DNA from 4 places in the Mesorhizobium sp. P3_A8 genome. Region 4 is predicted to be linked to each of the others. Evidence: riboswitches for the same ligand, from Rfam matches in the RefSeq annotation. Region 4 holds a riboswitch; each other region holds the start of a gene.
What was found. Region 4 has a riboswitch for cobalamin ahead of AC1DX4_RS01300 (aromatic ring-hydroxylating oxygenase subunit alpha). Riboswitches for the same ligand answer to the same signal wherever they lie in the genome.
Positions count from the first base shown of each region.

Region 1: it holds a riboswitch for cobalamin, as region 4 does, so the genes downstream of both, AC1DX4_RS04645 (DUF1636 family protein) here and AC1DX4_RS01300 (aromatic ring-hydroxylating oxygenase subunit alpha) in region 4, are expected to answer to the same signal.
Region 2: it holds a riboswitch for cobalamin, as region 4 does, so the genes downstream of both, AC1DX4_RS20805 (DUF1636 family protein) here and AC1DX4_RS01300 (aromatic ring-hydroxylating oxygenase subunit alpha) in region 4, are expected to answer to the same signal.
Region 3: it holds a riboswitch for cobalamin, as region 4 does, so the genes downstream of both, bluB (5,6-dimethylbenzimidazole synthase) here and AC1DX4_RS01300 (aromatic ring-hydroxylating oxygenase subunit alpha) in region 4, are expected to answer to the same signal.

Region 1 covers NZ_JBFUGI010000002.1:120,091-124,172, reverse strand. Annotated here, with positions in the region: gene AC1DX4_RS04650 (substrate-binding domain-containing protein) at 1-819, shown strand, start outside; cobalamin riboswitch at 1,071-1,276, shown strand; gene AC1DX4_RS04645 (DUF1636 family protein) at 1,299-1,763, shown strand; gene AC1DX4_RS04640 (ABC transporter ATP-binding protein) at 1,760-2,548, shown strand; gene AC1DX4_RS04635 (ABC transporter substrate-binding protein) at 2,596-3,543, shown strand; gene AC1DX4_RS04630 (FecCD family ABC transporter permease) at 3,543-4,082, shown strand, end outside.
Region 2 covers NZ_JBFUGI010000008.1:297,501-301,582, reverse strand. Annotated here, with positions in the region: gene AC1DX4_RS20820 (NuoB/complex I 20 kDa subunit family protein) at 1-310, opposite strand, end outside; gene AC1DX4_RS20815 (NADH-quinone oxidoreductase subunit A) at 301-666, opposite strand; gene AC1DX4_RS20810 (winged helix-turn-helix domain-containing protein) at 999-2,198, shown strand; cobalamin riboswitch at 2,228-2,433, shown strand; gene AC1DX4_RS20805 (DUF1636 family protein) at 2,473-2,901, shown strand; gene cobW (cobalamin biosynthesis protein CobW) at 2,904-3,941, shown strand; gene AC1DX4_RS20795 (cobaltochelatase subunit CobN) at 3,960-4,082, shown strand, end outside.
Region 3 covers NZ_JBFUGI010000002.1:652,051-656,132, forward strand. Annotated here, with positions in the region: gene AC1DX4_RS07295 (histone deacetylase family protein) at 1-765, opposite strand, end outside; cobalamin riboswitch at 887-1,065, shown strand; partial or broken gene bluB (5,6-dimethylbenzimidazole synthase) at 1,159-1,743, shown strand; gene AC1DX4_RS07305 (hypothetical protein) at 1,860-2,843, opposite strand; gene AC1DX4_RS07310 (TetR/AcrR family transcriptional regulator) at 2,949-3,548, opposite strand; gene AC1DX4_RS07315 (MFS transporter) at 3,666-4,082, shown strand, end outside.
Region 4 covers NZ_JBFUGI010000001.1:290,903-294,984, forward strand. Annotated here, with positions in the region: gene AC1DX4_RS01290 (DUF680 domain-containing protein) at 1-102, opposite strand, end outside; gene AC1DX4_RS01295 (DUF680 domain-containing protein) at 175-375, opposite strand; cobalamin riboswitch at 870-1,071, shown strand; gene AC1DX4_RS01300 (aromatic ring-hydroxylating oxygenase subunit alpha) at 1,186-2,433, shown strand; gene AC1DX4_RS01305 (FAD-binding oxidoreductase) at 2,454-3,554, shown strand; gene AC1DX4_RS01310 (sugar ABC transporter ATP-binding protein) at 4,079-4,082, shown strand, end outside.

The DNA.
Region 1 (4,082 bases), on a different contig from region 4:
CGTCAGCACGTCAATGACGAGCTGACGGCGGCGGCCAAGGAAGTGCCGGGCTTCACGCTGCAGATCGCCGACGGCGCCGGCAACGTCAACACGCAGACCTCGCAGGTCGACAATTTCATCACCCAGAAGGTCGATCTCCTGCTGATCTCGCCCTTCGAGGCGGCGCCGCTGACGCCGGCGGTGAAGCGCGCCATGGATGCCGGCATCCCGGTCATCGAACTCGACCGCAAGACGGTCGGCGATCCTGGCAAGGACTACACCGCCTTCATCGGCGGCGACAATTACAAGATCGCGCTCGAAGCGGGCAAATACACCGCCAAGACCTTGCTGCCGGAAGGTGGCGAAGCGGCCGTGCTGGAAGGTCTCCCGAGTTCGACGCCGGCCGTAGAGCGGCTGAATGGCTTCAAGGACGGCGTCAAGGAGAATGCCAAGATCCAGGTCGTTGCCGAGCAGGCTGCCGACTGGGTGCCGGATAAAGCCCAGACCGCTTTCTCGGCCATGTTGCAGGCGCATCCCGACATCAAGGTGCTCTACGCCTCGAACGACATGATGGCGGCCGGCGCGCTGCTTGCCGCCAAGGGCGCTGGCAAGGACGTCAAGATCATCGGTACTGATGGCTTGCCAGGCCCGGCCGGTGGCATCGAGGCCGTCGCCAAGGGTGACTGGGCGGCGACCTTCACCTACCCGACGGGTGCGAAGGAAGCGATCGAGATGTCGAAGAAGATCCTACTCGATTGCGCCACTTCGGTGGATACGACGGTCACTGTCGAGACGACGGCGATCACGCCCGAGAACGCCAAGCAGCTGTCAGGCAAGTAAGCGCGTCTGCCTGCAGACTATCCGATCCGGGGCGGGGTTCACGCGAACTCCGCCCTGTCTGCGTCCGCAACCTTCAGCGATAGTTCGAAGGGTTGTGGCAAGGGATTGACATCGACAAAGAAAACCACCTAAATCGTTCTGTTATTACATTACAGATGGAGATATCGCACGCCTCTAGCTGACAAGCTGCCGGTGCCGCGATGGTGACAGGTTCAGTCGAAAAGAATCGTTGCGATGCGCTCGGGGCAAATCTACGGTGGCCCCGTGATGGTCCCCGCGCCGAAAGGCAAGGGGTGAAAAGGGAACACGGTGAGACCCTCAAAGGTCGAGACCGTGGCTGCCCCCGCAACTGTAAGCGGTGAGCAAGATCCGATATGCCACTGGCCGGCAAGGCTGGGAAGGCAGGATTGAGCCGAGACCCGCGAGCCAGGAGACCTGCCATCACTGAGTTGACCGGACGGGGTGTGCCGGGAGGAAACGTGGACGTCGGTCTTGTCGGCCGGCTCGCCAACATCCTTCCGTCGCCAGTTTTGGAAAGTGACGGAAAGTTGGACGGCGCCATCCATCGCATCATCGTGTGCACGCTTTGCCGTGACGTCCCGACAGGGATCAGGTCGGGCGAAAGCCTTTGCGCGGATTTGCGGTCCCGGCTCTCAGCCCACCACGAGCCCGTGGTTGCGCATGGCTTCACGATCGAAGGCGTCGAGTGCATGGCGGGCTGCGCGCGGCCGCTGACGGTGGCCTTCCAGGCGCCGGGCAAGGCCGCCTATCTCTTCGGCTCCATAGACGCGGAGGCCGACGCCGGCGATCTCGTGCGATTTGCCAGGCTTTACGCCTCGCTAGCCGACGGCTGGTGCAATTCCGGACAACGCCCGCCCCGACTGGCCGGCAAGACGCTGGCCCGCATCCCGGGATCGGGCAAGCCTGCGGGGGACAGCCGATGACAATGCCGCTTCTCGAAGCGCGCGACCTCGGCGCGACGGCCAACGGGCGGGATCTGGTCCATGCGGTCAGCCTGTCGGTGGCATTAGGCGATCGCCTCGCTATCATCGGCCCCAATGGCGCCGGCAAGACCACACTGCTGCGCATGCTGTCGGGCATGCTCAAGCCTAGCTCCGGAGAGGTGAAGCTCAGCGGGCGCCGCCTGGACAGGATCTCGACCGCCGAACGGGCGTTGCACATAGCCGTCGTCGGCCAGACCGACCAGCCTGATCCGCGACTAGCGGTGATCGACTATGTCGAGCTTGGCCGCGTCCCGCATGCCGGCCTGAGGCGCAGGAGCGAGGAACGCGACATTGTCGTCGATGCGCTGCGCCGGACCGGGCTGTTGCCGCTGCTTGGCCGCAGCATCGGCTCGCTGTCGGGTGGGGAACGCCAACGCGCCCAACTGGCGCGCGCCATCGCACAGCAACCGAAAGTGCTGTTCCTCGACGAGCCGACCAACCATCTCGATCCGCGCGCCCGCGGTGAGCTTCTCGAACTCGTGGCCGGCTTCGGCATGACGGTTATCGCCGTGCTGCATGATCTGGCCCTGGTGGCGCCCTTCGCCACCAGGGTCGCGGTGATGCACGAAGCCCGGCTGCATGCGCTGGCCGCCCCGCGCGAAGCGCTGACCCAACAGCTGATCCGCGAGATTTTCGGCGTCGACGTGTTTCGCCTGCGCCATCCCACCGAGGACCGCGAACTGACGGTGTTCGATGTTCCGAACCGCGCCGCGCCGCCGTCCTGATCGACCCCATTCCTCATCCGACACTGTTCAACCAAGGAGCAAAATCCGTGAAACGTCTCTCACTGTCGCTCGTCTTCTCGCTGCTGGCCTCGACGGCCTTCGCCTTCCCCGTCACCGTCGACAGCTGCGGCAAGCAGTTGACCTTCGACGCGCCGCCCAAGCGCGCCGTCATCCACGATCTCAACATGGCCGAGATGGCCTTCGCGCTGAAGCTGCAGCCGTCGATCGTCGGCCTGACCGGCATCACCGGATGGTACAAGGTCGGCCCCGAATTCAAGGCCGAGCAGGGTTCCATTCCGGAACTGGCGCCAAAATATCCGACGCTCGAGAACCTCGTCGCGGTCGAGCCCGATTTCTTCTTCGCCGGCTGGTACTATGGCATGAAGCCGGGCGGTGACGTGACGCCCGACACGCTCGCCCCGCACGGCATCAAGACGCTGGTGCTGACCGAAAGCTGCGTCCATCTCGACAAGAACCGCCCCGCCGCCTCGATGGACCTTCTGTATGGCGACGTCGAAAAGCTGGGCAAGATTTTTGGCAAGGACGCCGAAGCCGAGAAGCTTGTTGCCGGCTGGAAGTCACAGCTCGCTGATATCACCGCCAAGGTCGGCAGCGCCAAGGGGACGCGGGTGTTCCTCTATGATTCCGGTGAGGACAAGCCGTTCACCGCCGGAAAATTCGCCATTCCCAGCGCCATGATCACCGCCGCCGGCGGTGACAACATCATGGCCGACATGGACACCAGCTGGGGCAACACCGATTGGGAAACCGTGGCGTCGCGCAATCCGCAATTCCTCATCCTGCTCGATTACCAGGATGGTGGCGGCTACAAGAAATTGCTCGATTTCCTCAAGGCCCATCCGGCGATGAAGGAAACGGATGCGGTCAAGAACGAGCGCTTCGTGGCCCTGCGCTATGCCGAGCTGACACCCGGACCGGCGAACATCGAGGCGATCGCCAAGATCGCCAAAGCGATGCATCCGGAAGCGTTCTGATGCTTCTTGCCCCAAGGCATGGATCCGCCGCGCTCTCGGGGCACAAGGCATTCGCGCTGGCGATGGCGGCGGGCGCGGTGGCGATCGTCGCCCTCGTGCTGCTGTCGATCGCCTATGGTTCGACGCTGATCCCGCTGACCGACGTCATCGCCGCACTTGGCCATGCCGTCGGGTTGAATGAGCACCAGGTGTCGGACCCGATCGGCAAGATCGTCGTTGACCTGCGGCTGCCGCGCACGATCCTCGCGGTCTGTGTCGGTGGCGGCCTCGGCATAACAGGCGCACTGTTGCAGACGGTGACCCGCAACGATCTTGCCGATCCGTTCCTGTTCGGCCTGTCCTCGGGGGCTGCCGCAGGGGCTGTTTCCGTCATCACCGTCTTTGGTGACAGTTTTGGCATCTGGACCTTGCCGGTCGCGGCCTTCACCGGCGGCATACTGGCCGCGAGCATCGTCCTGCTGCTGGTCGCGCGGGTGAGGGGGCAGGGGCCGGAACGGCTGATCCTGGCCGGCCTTGCAGTCTCCTTCCTGTTCACGGCA
Region 2 (4,082 bases), on a different contig from region 4:
TGATGTCGGACTGGCGCGGCGACGCGCGCGGGGCGACGCCGAAGCGCTCCGAGTCATAGCGCGGCATCGAGGTGTGGATCATCTCGACCGCGCAGCACGCCAGACCAAAGGTCATGAACATCAGCGAGCCGCTGCGCGCCCAGGTGATCAGCGCCTCGGTCGAGGTGACCAGAAAACCCTTGTCGGCAAGCTCGTTGTTGATTTCGAGGAAGAAGGGATCGTCCTCCCCCACCGGCTTGCCGGTGTTGGGATCGATGATGCCCTTCGGCTTCGGCGCGACGAGGGTGCCTGAACTGTCGTTCAATCCCATTCCAGCGCTCCTTTTTTCCATTCATAGGCAAAGCCGATGGTCAGCACTGCCAAAAACACCATCATCGACCAGAAGCCGAGCATGCCGATCTTCGAGAAGGATACCGCCCAGGGAAACAGAAAGGCCACTTCCAGGTCGAAGATGATGAACAGGATCGACACCAGGTAGAAACGGATGTCGAATTTCATGCGGGCGTCGTCGAACGAGTTGAAACCGCACTCGTACGCGGAAAGCTTTTCGGGATCGGGATTGCGGTAAGCCACCAGGAACGGTGCGGCCAGCAGCGCCAGGCCGACGACCAGTGCCACGCCGATGAACAGGACGATGGGCAGGTACGAACTGAGGAGTGCGTTCATGCAGCGGTTTCCGTTGGCGCCAATCCACTTTGATTACAGCACCGGACCTTAATGCGGAAGCGTGACAGTTTAACCGCTGAACCGTTTTAAGGGGCCTATGCTGCAACGCGGCGAGGGTTAGCGCAGCACTTCCAGCGAAGCAAGTCAAACCTTGTTCAAAACGCAGTGCTGGACGGCATATCCGAAGAAACTGGTCCGATCCGCTCTTGTTTGATTTCCTTCACTTTTTACTCCACTTTTCTCTCCTGACAGGGTTGCCGCCAAAACCCTGCTAGCATGAGCTGGAATCACCCGTCAGAACCTCGGTTCAACAAGCCCTCAGAGTCCGCCGAATGAAGGAAAAGATCTCGCTCGCCACCGCCCGGCGCATCGCGCTCGCCGCTCAAGGGTTTCTTGATCCGCGCCCAAATGGCACACCCGACCGCCGCCACTTCGCCCGTGTGCTCTCCCGCACCGGCCTGCTGCAGATCGATTCCGTCAGCGCGGTGGTGCGCGCGCATTATATGCCGCTCTATTCGCGCCTTGGCCCCTACCCGCTCGCTCTGCTCGACAATGCTGCGGTGACGCGCAAGCGCACGGTCTTCGAATACTGGGCGCATGAGGCGTCGTTCCTGCCGGTCGAGACCTATCCGCTGATGCGTTGGCGCATGCAGCGCGCCGAGCAAGGCGACGAAATGTATCTGGGATTGGCCAAATGGGGCCGCGAGCACGCCGCCTATATAGAAGAGATCTACCGCGCGGTCGCCGAGCGCGGCCCGATCGCTGCTTCAGCACTCGAAGGTCAGAAGGGCTCGGGCGGCTGGTGGGGCTGGAGCCATGCCAAGCACGCCTTCGAATGGCTGTTCTGGGCCGGGCGCATTACGACGGCGCACCGCCGTGGCTTCGAACGCTTCTACGACCTGCCGGAGCGCGTGCTGCCGCAGGCGATCCTCGATCTGCCGGTGCCGGCCGCCGAGGACGCGCATCGCGAATTGCTGCGCATTTCCGCCCGCGCCCACGGCATCGCGACATCAAGCGACCTGCGCGACTATTTCCGGCTGTCGCCAGCCGACATGAAGGGGCGGCTGGAGGAACTGGTCGAGACCGGCGAGTTGGTGCCGGTGCGTGTCGAAGGCTGGGACAAGCCGGCTTACCTTCACAGGGACGCCCGTTTGCCCCGAAAAATCGAGGCCCGCGCCTTGCTGGCGCCGTTCGATCCTGTTGTCTTCGAGCGGTCGCGCTCGGAGCGGCTGTTCGATTTCCACTACCGCATCGAGATCTACACACCGGCCGAAAAGCGGCAATACGGCTACTACGTCCTGCCCTTCCTGCTCGGCGACCGGATCGTGGCACGCGTCGACCTCAAGGCAGACCGGCCGGCCAGCGTCCTGCGCGTCCATGCCGCCTACTCCGAGCCCGGCGCACCGCCTGAAACAGCGGCAGAACTCTTCGAGGAACTGAAGCAGATGCAGGGCTGGCTCGGGCTCGAGCGCATGGAAGTGACGCCGGCCGGCGATTTGGGGCCGGCGCTGGCCGACATGGCGGTGTCGTAAGCTCGCGTTGACACCGCTACCCGCAAAAGCCTAAATCCGGTTCAGACGGTCCCTTGCCCGCAACGGCAAGGGCTAAGAGGGAATGCGGTGCGGGATTTCGATCTCAAATCCGCGGCTGTCCCCGCAACTGTAAGCGAAGAGCCAAGGCCGAAAGCCACTGGGAGGTTCCCGGGAAGGCGGCTACCGAAGGCGATGACTCGCGAGCCAGGAGACCTGCCGTCTGCGACAGAAGAATCCGATCGCCCGGCGGGTTTCCGGGCAAGGAGCCCGGTTTTTGGACCAGAACAGCAGTTTTTCGGCTGGCACAGCGGATATTCCGTCCGCCAACAGTGATGCTTTGGCCGGCGTCACCATCATTGTCTGCGCCTCCTGCCGCGATGAGACCGGCTCGGATGCCCATCCGCGTGCCGGCGAACTTTTGGCTGAGGACACGCGCCGTGCAGCGTCTGACGACCATATCCGCGTGCGCACGGTCGAATGCCTCGGCAATTGCAAGCGTCGGCTCAGCGCCGCCATCCTGCGCGACGGCTGCTGGAGCTATGTGTTTGGCGACCTGACCCTGACCAGTGGCGCCGACCTCGTCACCGGCGCAAAGCTCTTCGCCACGTCAACGGACGGCCTCATCCCATGGCGCGGCCGGCCCGATTCGCTCAAGCGCGGCCTCGTGGCCCGCATTCCACCCCTCGACATGCTGAAGGACTAACCATGACCGCTTCCGTCTCCCGTGTTCCCTGCACTGTCGTCACCGGCTTCCTTGGCGCCGGCAAGACGACGCTGGTCCGCCATCTCCTGGAAAACGCCGGCGGCAAGCGCATCGCCATCATCGTCAACGAGTTCGGCGATATCGGTATCGACGGCGAGATTTTGAAAGGCTGCGGCATCGACACGTGCCCGGAAGAAAACATCGTCGAACTGGCCAATGGCTGCATCTGCTGCACCGTCGCCGACGATTTCGTGCCGGCGCTCGACAAGATCCTGTCGCTGACGCCGAAGGTCGACCATATCCTGATCGAGACCTCGGGCCTCGCTCTGCCCAAGCCGCTGGTCCAGGCTTTCCAGTGGCCGACGGTGAAGAGCCGTGTGACCGTCGACGGCGTCATTGCGGTTGTCGATGGCCCGGCGCTTGCCGAAGGCCGCGTCGCCAACGACATGGACGCCTTGCAGGCGCAGCGCGCCGGGGATGACAGCCTCGACCATGACGACCCGGTCGAGGAGGTGTTCGAGGACCAGATCGCCTGCGCCGACCTGATCATCCTGTCGAAGAGCGACCTGATGGACGCCGCCGGCTCGGCCCGCGCCAATGCCATCATTGGCGAACACTCCGCCCGAGCCGTGAAGATCGTGCCGACGTCGTATGGCAAGGTCGACCCCTCGGTGCTGCTCGGCCTCGGGCTCGCCGTCGAGGACGACATCGAAAACCGCAAGTCCCATCATGACGGCGCGTTCGACCACGAGCATGACGACTTCGACACCTTCATCGTCGACATTGCCTCGATCGCCAATCCGGACGAGCTGGCCAAGCGCGTCGCCACCGCCGCCGAACAGGAAAACGTGCTGCGCGTGAAAGGCTTCGTCGAGGTCGGCGGCAAACCGATGCGGCTTTTGCTGCAGGCCGTCGGCCCGCGCGTCAATCATTACTACGACCGCGCTTGGACCGCTGAGGATGACCGCCGCTCGCGCCTCGTCGTCATCGGCCTCAAGGGGCTGAACCGCCCGGCAATCGAGCGTATACTCGCCGGCTGATCTCGGACACGGGCCGCGATGCACATCCTCACCACGACCTCCGCCTCGCTCGACGATCTCGCCGAGCCGGTCGATCTGCGGCAGACGCCGGCGGATATCGTGGCCCTGTCCTTCACCGACAGCGACCTTGCCGGCCTTGCG
Region 3 (4,082 bases), on a different contig from region 4:
GATCTCGGCCAGCGGGTCGCGATGGTGCGCGTCGAAGCCGGCCGAAATGATGATCAGATCGGGCGCGAAATTGTCGAGCGCCGGCAGCACGCGCGACAGGAAGGCATCGCGAAACACCTCGCTGCCGGTCTGCGGCGCCAAAGGCGCGTTGACGATGTTGCCGGCGCCGGTCTCGCTCTTCGCGCCGGTGCCAGGATAAAGCGGCATCTGGTGCGTCGAGCAATAGAGCACCGACGGATCGTCCCAGAAAATATCCTGCGTGCCGTTACCGTGGTGGACGTCCCAATCGACGACGGCAACACGCTCGACGCCATGCTTCTTCTGCGCATAGCGCGCGGCGATCGCCGCCGTGTTGAAGAAGCAGAAGCCCATCGCCGTGTTCTTTTCGGCATGGTGGCCGGGCGGCCGCGCGGCAACGAAGACATTGTCGGCACGGCCGGTAAAGACATCGTCGACAGCGGCGTTGGCGGCACCGATCGCGGTGATCACTGCCTGCCAGCTTTTCGGGCTGGCGGTGGTGTCGGCATCGACGCGGGCAAGGCCCTCTTCGGGAATGGCGGCGCGGATGCGCGCGACGAAATCGGCGGGATGGGCGTAGAGGATCGTGGCCTCGTCGCCCTCCGGCGCCTTGACGCGGTCAAGTGCGGCGAAGGCCTCGTCATCGAGCACGCGCTCAATGGCGCGCAAGCGATCCGGCCGCTCGGGATGGCCGGGCGGCGTGATGTGCTCAAGAAAGATCGGGTGGGTGTAAAGACGGGTTGTCATGCCCCCTATCTAGTGCCCCGGCGCCACGATGGCCATGCGTTGCCGCTTGATGGCTGGGGAAAATCATGCCTGCGTCCATTGGCGTCGCTGCGGGGATTGGCGCTGCCGGCGCTTCGGCGTAAGGTCGCGGCCACTGCCTGGTGCCCGCGCAAGCGGGAGAATCGGGAACACGGTTGAATTCCGTGGCGTGCCCAACGCTGTGAGGGGGACCGCGCCGGTAAATGCCACTGTCGATGACGGGAAGGCACCGGACGCGGGTTGATCCCAAGCCAGAAGACCGGCCTGGCAGGCATCGTCATCCGCATGGTCAGGCGGAGGACATGGATTGCAATCGCAAGGGGACAAGCGATGCCGGAAACCATGACCGCTCCTATGGGCGACGGATTTGACCAGATGGCGCGCGACGCGGTCTACCGCGCCATGTTCACTCGGCGCGACGTGCGCAGCCATTTCCTGCCCACTGCACTCGACGACGAGGTGCTGGCGCGCTTGCTGCTTGCCGCCCATCACGCACCGTCTGTCGGCTTCATGCAGCCGTGGAATTTCATCGTCATTCGCGATGCCGCGCGACGGGCGGAGGTACGTGACCTGTTCCTGGCCGCCCGCGAGCAGGAATTGCCCGCGATCGAGGCCGAAAGACAGGCGCTCTACCGCAAACTCAAGCTGGAAGGCATCTGCGAAAGCGCGCTCAACATCTGCATCACTTGCGACCGCCAGCGCTCACTGGGCTCACCGCTGGGACGCTGGCACAATCCGGAGATGGATCTCTACAGCACGGTCTGTGCGGTGCAGAATTTCTGGCTGGCGGCGCGCGCCGAAGGCGTCGGCGTTGGTTGGGTCAGCATCATCGAGCCGCAAGCGCTGAAGAGCCTGCTGGCCATTCCCGAGCACGTGACGCCGATCGCCTATCTCTGCGTCGGTCGCGTTTCCGAGTTCGCGCCGAAACCGGACCTCGAGACGCATGGCTGGGGCAGGCGGCTGCCGCTGCCTGAACTGATCATGAGCGAGACGTTTTGCGGGCAAGGCGAGGCGCGGCTCAAGTCAGCGGTGGCGGACCTCAACACCGCTGTTATTGCGCCGGCGCAGCCCGCCGATCAGCGTGTCGCGCCGGCCGTGCCCCAGCGCGAGCCGCCAAAGGAGGCCAGTGCCTTGTCCTTGAGTTCCCTGAACTTCGACGACGCCTCGGCCAGCCGGGCGTCCCAGGCCGGATCGGGCACCTGGCCGGCGATGGTCTTGAAATAGACCTGCATCAGGCAAGCGATGGCGAAAGGTTCGATGAAAGCCGCCTTGAAGGCCCAGGCGAAGACGATGGCGAGCACGAAGGCCCAGCCGGCGAGCTGCCCTGGCATCATGAACAGAATGGCGGCGGCCGGAGCCAGCATCAGCAGAAAGATGACGAACGACACCCCCCACATGATGACCGCCAGCCAGACGGCGTTCTTGACCATGGTCTTGCCGTTCTGGGCATAGAGCACGACGCCTTGCCGCGCRGTCTCGAAGGGCGAGGACGAATTGATGCGGATGTTGTAGCCGAGGATGATCTCGTCGACATAGGTCAGCGACAGACGGATCACCGTGTTGATGAAAGAGACAAGGCCGCTCAGGCCTGGAATGGGCAGGAAAGCGGCGATGCCGCCGAGCAGGCCGGTGATGGCGCGGATAGCGCCCTTGACCAGTTGGTCGACGACGAAAAGGATGTTGGCCTCGGCAAAACGCTCGGTGACGACCTGCTTTGCGTAGGCGATCTGGTTCTGGCCGTCGGGAACATCCCGGCCGTCGATCAGATGGACCATGACGGCGATATGGCCGGCCTTGACGACGTAGAGGATGTATTCGCGGATCCAGTAGACGGCGATCGAGACGATGCCGAAACCGACCACGCCACCCCACAGGGCAAAGGACATTGGGCCGTCGGGATCGGTGGAGATATGGCCGACGCCGTAGCCGACAGAGGCGCCGGTGCCGGTCGCCATGATGTAAGCCAGGGTGATGCCGAAATAGACGATCATGCGAAAGACAATGAACGGCCAGGTCCTGATCATGATGGACACCGACCGGCCGATCTCGAAATCCCACATGGCTCCGAATCTCCCCTCAGAGATGGCTGCGGAGGATGCGCTCTGCCTGAAGATTGTCAATCGGGGCGGTGGCCAGCGAGGCGCCCAACGGGGGATTTGGGTCTGTTATGAAGCTGGTTTTCTGAGCAGGCCTTCAAGCAGCTGCTTGAACGCCGCCACCACCATCTTCGATGTCGCTTCGGGATCGTTCGAATTGGCGATCCGCTGCGCCGCCTGGCTGCTGGCGCCGTTGATCAGCCGTGCGGCGGTCTCGGGGTCGACGCTGCGGACGACCACCCCTTCCCCCTGCAGCGCGGTCAGATGATCGGTCATTGAGCCGACGCAGGCATTGGCATTGGACCATTGCGCCGGATCGCCCAGCACGGCCGGGCCATCGCGGAACATGATGCGCTGGATTTCCGGCTCCAGCGCCATCTCGATATAGGTCGTACATTCGTCGACGAAGTGTTGCCAGCGAGTCGGCGCTTTCGAGGCGACCTCATTCACCCTGGCCGCCATCTCGCCGTCGATTTCGGCGATAACCGCCTCCAGAAGCCCCTTCTTGTCGCCAAAATGATGATAGAGCGCGCCGCGCGTCAGTCCGGCGGATGCGGTGAAATCATCCATCGAGGCCTCGGCATAGCCTGTCGTGCCGAAGGCCTGGCGGGCCGCGGCGATCAGCTTGGCGCGCGTCTCTGCGATCATCTCCTTGCGGGGTCTGTGCATTCTGTCTGGCCTTATCCACATACGTTCCGTATGCCAATTGACATACGTCGCGTATGGCTTATCTAACCCTCATACGCTCCGTATGTAATTGTCAGATCGCCCTTTGTCGAGGAACCCATGCAAAACCCCTATGCTGCAATCTTTCGTGCTCCGGGAGCCAAGGGCTTCGCGATCGCCGGCTTCATCGCGCGCCTGCCGATCGCCATGGCGCCGATCGGCATTGTGGCCATGCTGTCGCAGACGCGCGGCGAATACTGGTTGGCCGGCGCGGTCTCGGCGACATTCGCTCTCGGCAACGCATTCGTTTCGCCGCAGACGTCGAGGCTGGTGGATCGCCTTGGACAGACGCGGGTTGCGGTCCCCACCACCCTCATCACATTTATCGCCTTTGCGGTGCTGATTGTTGCGGCCAATCAGGATTGGCCGGTATGGACGCTGTTCGTGTCGGCGCTGGCGGCAGCCGCCATGCCCAGCATGCCGGCAATGGTTCGCGCGCGCTGGACCGAGCTTTTTCGCGGACGTCCGCAAATGAAC
Region 4 (4,082 bases):
GGCAGGCTGGTTGGCGCCATTGGAGCCGTAGTTGTCGCTGCCGGCAAAGGCGCTGCCGGAGATGGCCAGGACGGCGACGGCAGCAATGATGAACTTGTTCATGTTAGTCTCCTGAATTTCTTAAGGTCGGCCAGAGCGGCGGACAAAAACCCCGCCGTTGGCCGGGATCGGCTGTTAGTGGTTGCCGAAGAGGTTGTGGTCAGCACCCTGGACAGGCGTCTGAGCAGCCGGTTCCGACTTCTTGATCGAAGCGGTGTGCGAGCTGTCGACAGCAGCAGCTGCCGGGGAGGCATTCGAACCGTAGTTGTCGCTACCAGCGAAGGCGCTGCCGGAAATGGCCAGAAGGGCGGCGGCAGTGAGAACAATCTTTTTCATTTTGGGTACTCCAGTATTTTTTTCCGTCCGTCTAGCGGCGTGTCTTGGGATTAAAATCGCGTCGTTCGGACAGCCCCGATGTGGGAAAGCCAGCTGGCCGTTTCCAATCACGAAGTTGTTCCGTGTGGACCAAGTATCCACCACTTGAAATTGTACCAAGGCCCTCTTGATCGAACATTTTTCCTATTGATATCAAAAAGTTAGTTGAAACCAGCACTGCGATCACCAACTGTATCGGAGGCTCAGCGTTCACACCGTCCTGCACGCACCGTCAACAGAAACGAACCGTTCGGTTCGATTTTAGAATGTGCTAATAGTCACTTTTCGAAACCGTTAACCCTTTTTGCCCCCGTTTCGGGTCGATTTTGATAGCCGGCACAGCCGGCACCACGATGATTTCCGTGACCACGGTCCTTGACCGATCATTGCGCATGCGTGTCGCGCCACATGGATGCGATGTCGCTTTCATGCCGATGTCGCAAGCGCTGTCGTGATTAGATCATGACATCTCAGGTGCCGCTTCGTGACGATGGAGCGGAGAATTGGGAAGCCGGTCAGAATCCGGCGCTGCCCCCGCAACGGTGGTGGAGTTCAAGTCGCAACGGGAGACCACTGGGCGAAAGCCTGGGAAGGTGTCGCGATGGTCCGCAAGGACAACTCCAGAGCCCGGAAACCAGCCCGAGATTTCTAGACTCGACTGATCGCGGTGGGCGGTCAAGAGGCGGATGGTGCATGCCCGGCTTTCGCCGGCCTGCGCCCGATCCTTCCTCAATCACCACCAGTTCAGTCCTTGAACGAAGAGGACAGGACATGGATACGCGCAACGACATGCTGAGGCTCTTGAACAGCCGCAGGGACGGATTCTCGCTCGAGCAGCCCTTCTACACGGATCCCGATTTCTTCAAACTGGACATGGAGCTGATCTGGTATCGCGACTGGCTGTTCATCGGCCATGATTGCGAACTGCCGAAGCCCGGCAGCTTCATCACCGTACAGATCGGCGACTATCCGGTCGTGCTGGTGCGCGATCAGCAGGGCGAGATCAACGCCTTCCACAATTCCTGCCGCCATCGCGGCAGCCGCGTCTGCAACACCGACAAGGGCATGGCCGCCAAGCTGGTCTGCCCTTATCACCAGTGGACCTACGAGCTGGACGGAAGGCTGCTGTTTGCCCGCCAGATGGCCGACGGCTTCGACAAGAGCCAGTTCGGCCTGAAGCCGGTCGCCTGCGAGAGCGTGGCCGGCTACATCTTCATCTGCCTGGCCAAGGAGCCCGCCGACTTCGCACCGATGCGGGCGATGATCGAGCCCTACCTCAAGCCGCACCGCCTGGGCGAAGCAAAGATCGCCTTCGAGAGCACGATCGTCGAGAAGGGCAACTGGAAGCTCGTCTGGGAAAACAACCGCGAGTGCTACCATTGCGCCGGCAATCACCCGGAGCTGTGCAAGACCTTCCCGGAAGCCCCGACGGTGACCGGCGTGCAAGGCGCCGACAGCGACCCGGAGATGCTGGCGCATTGGGCCAAATGCGAGGCAGCCGGCCTGCCGAGCAAGTTCCGCATCGACCCGGCCGGGCAGTACCGCGCCACCCGCGCGCCGCTGCTGCGTGACGCAGTCAGCTACACGATGAACGGCAAGCGGGCGGTGAAGAAGAACCTGTCCGACAGCGTCTCGGCCGACCGTATCGGCACGTTGATGCACTATCACTACCCGACGACCTGGAATCATATCCTGATCGACCATGCGGTCACCTTCCGCGTGCTGCCGATCAGCGCCACGGAAACCGCGGTGACGACCAAATGGCTGGTCCACAAGGATGCGGTCGAGGGCGTCGATTACGATCTCGCCGAACTCACCCATGTCTGGACCGAGACCAACGACCAGGACCGCCGCATCGTCGAGGAAAACGCCTTCGGCATCCTGTCGCCAGCCTATGAACCCGGCCCCTATTCGGAGCTGCATGAGGGCGGCGTGATCCAGTTCGTCGACTGGTACGCCCGCTTCATCGGTCCGCGCCTTGCCGATGGCGGCCGGCCGGCGCTGCGCAGTGTCGCTTGAGAGGTTGAGGGATGAACGCGATGACGGATCTTGGCCTTTATCGCCATCTCGACCAGATGGCGCCCTGGAACGACAGGCTGCAGGTGCTGGAAGTGATCGGCGTCAGCGACGAAGCGCCTGACGTCAGGACCTTCACCTTCCGCTCCGACAACCAGACCTGGTTCCGCTACAAGCCGGGCCAGTTCGTGACGCTGGAGCTGCCGACACCGGACGGGCCGCTGATGCGCACCTATACGCTGTCGTCCTCGCCGTCGCGGCCGTTCTCGATCGCGGTGACGGTGAAGGCGCAGGCAGGCAGCATCGGCACGCGCTGGATGTTCGATCACCTGAAGCCCGGCTCGCACGTCAAGGCCTATGGGCCGGCGGGCGACTTTTCGCTGCACAGCCATCCGGCGGCCAAATATCTGTTCATCTCGGCCGGCTCCGGCGTGACGCCGATGATGTCGATGCTGCGCTGGCTGAATGACTGCGCGCCATGGACCGATGTCGGCTTCGTCAACTGCGCGCGGCGCGCCGAAGAGATCATCTTCCGCAAGGAGCTCGAACTGCTCGGCGGCCATATGCCGGGCCTATCGCTCGGCTTCATGATCGAGGAGCGGTCGAGCCGCGAGGGCTGGTACGGCCATATGGGCCGCATCGACGCCATCCGGCTGCCGCTGCTGGCGCCCGATTTCCGTGAACGCGAGATCTTCTGCTGCGGTCCGGATCCCTTCATGCGCGCCGTGCGCGGCATGCTGGACGCCGCCGGCTTCGACATGACGAAGTACCACCAGGAAAGCTTTGCCGCACCCGCGGTGGAGGAAGTCCCGGCGCCGTTCGCAGCACCGACGCAAGACGGCGTCGCCGTTGCCGTCGAAGCCGCAACACCGATCCGCTTCGCGCTTTCGGACGTCGACGCGGAGTGCGTCGCCGGCCAGACCGTGCTGCAGACCGCGCGCTCTTCGGGCGTGCGGATTCCGGCGGCCTGCGAGTTCGGCCTGTGCGGAACCTGCAAGGTGAGGAAAGTCTCCGGCGCCGTCGAGATGAGCCACAATGGCGGCATCCTCGATCACGAAATCGATGACGGCTTCATCCTCGCCTGTTGCTCGAAGCCGTTGTCGGCTCTCGAAATCGAAGCGTAGACAATATCGGGGCGGCTTAGCGCGGCATGGTCCTCGGCCGCTCCGACGACGAACGCCATGCCGCGTGGCAAGGCGGCACCAGATGAGACGACGAGGCAGGCGCCTACGCTGAAGGCTAGACCTTGTTGCCTGTCCTGGACATGGGACGACGTCACCGTGGCGCCGTGCCCCTCCACCTGTTTTCGGCAGAGTCTTCTCCGTTAAACCGACCGTCCCGCACGAGCCGCAGCGTGGCTTGCGGTTTGGTCCTTCTGGCCCTTCCCCCGTGAATCATCGGCGGAACAATTCCGTGAACGCCGTCCCTTGTCGAGCAAGCGACGAATTGGGGCGGCCGCGATAATCATTTGTTTTCTCAAGGGTTTTTGAAATCCCGCACATCGCCTCCGGCTTCCAAATTTTAAAGTTCGCGCATCACTTGACATTTGTCGATTGCAACTTGACTATTGTCAGCATCGGCATTTGGGCGGGAGATCACGTGCCGATCGGCATCCGACAGGGATGGCCGAAGTCATGGGAGGACGATGGTGG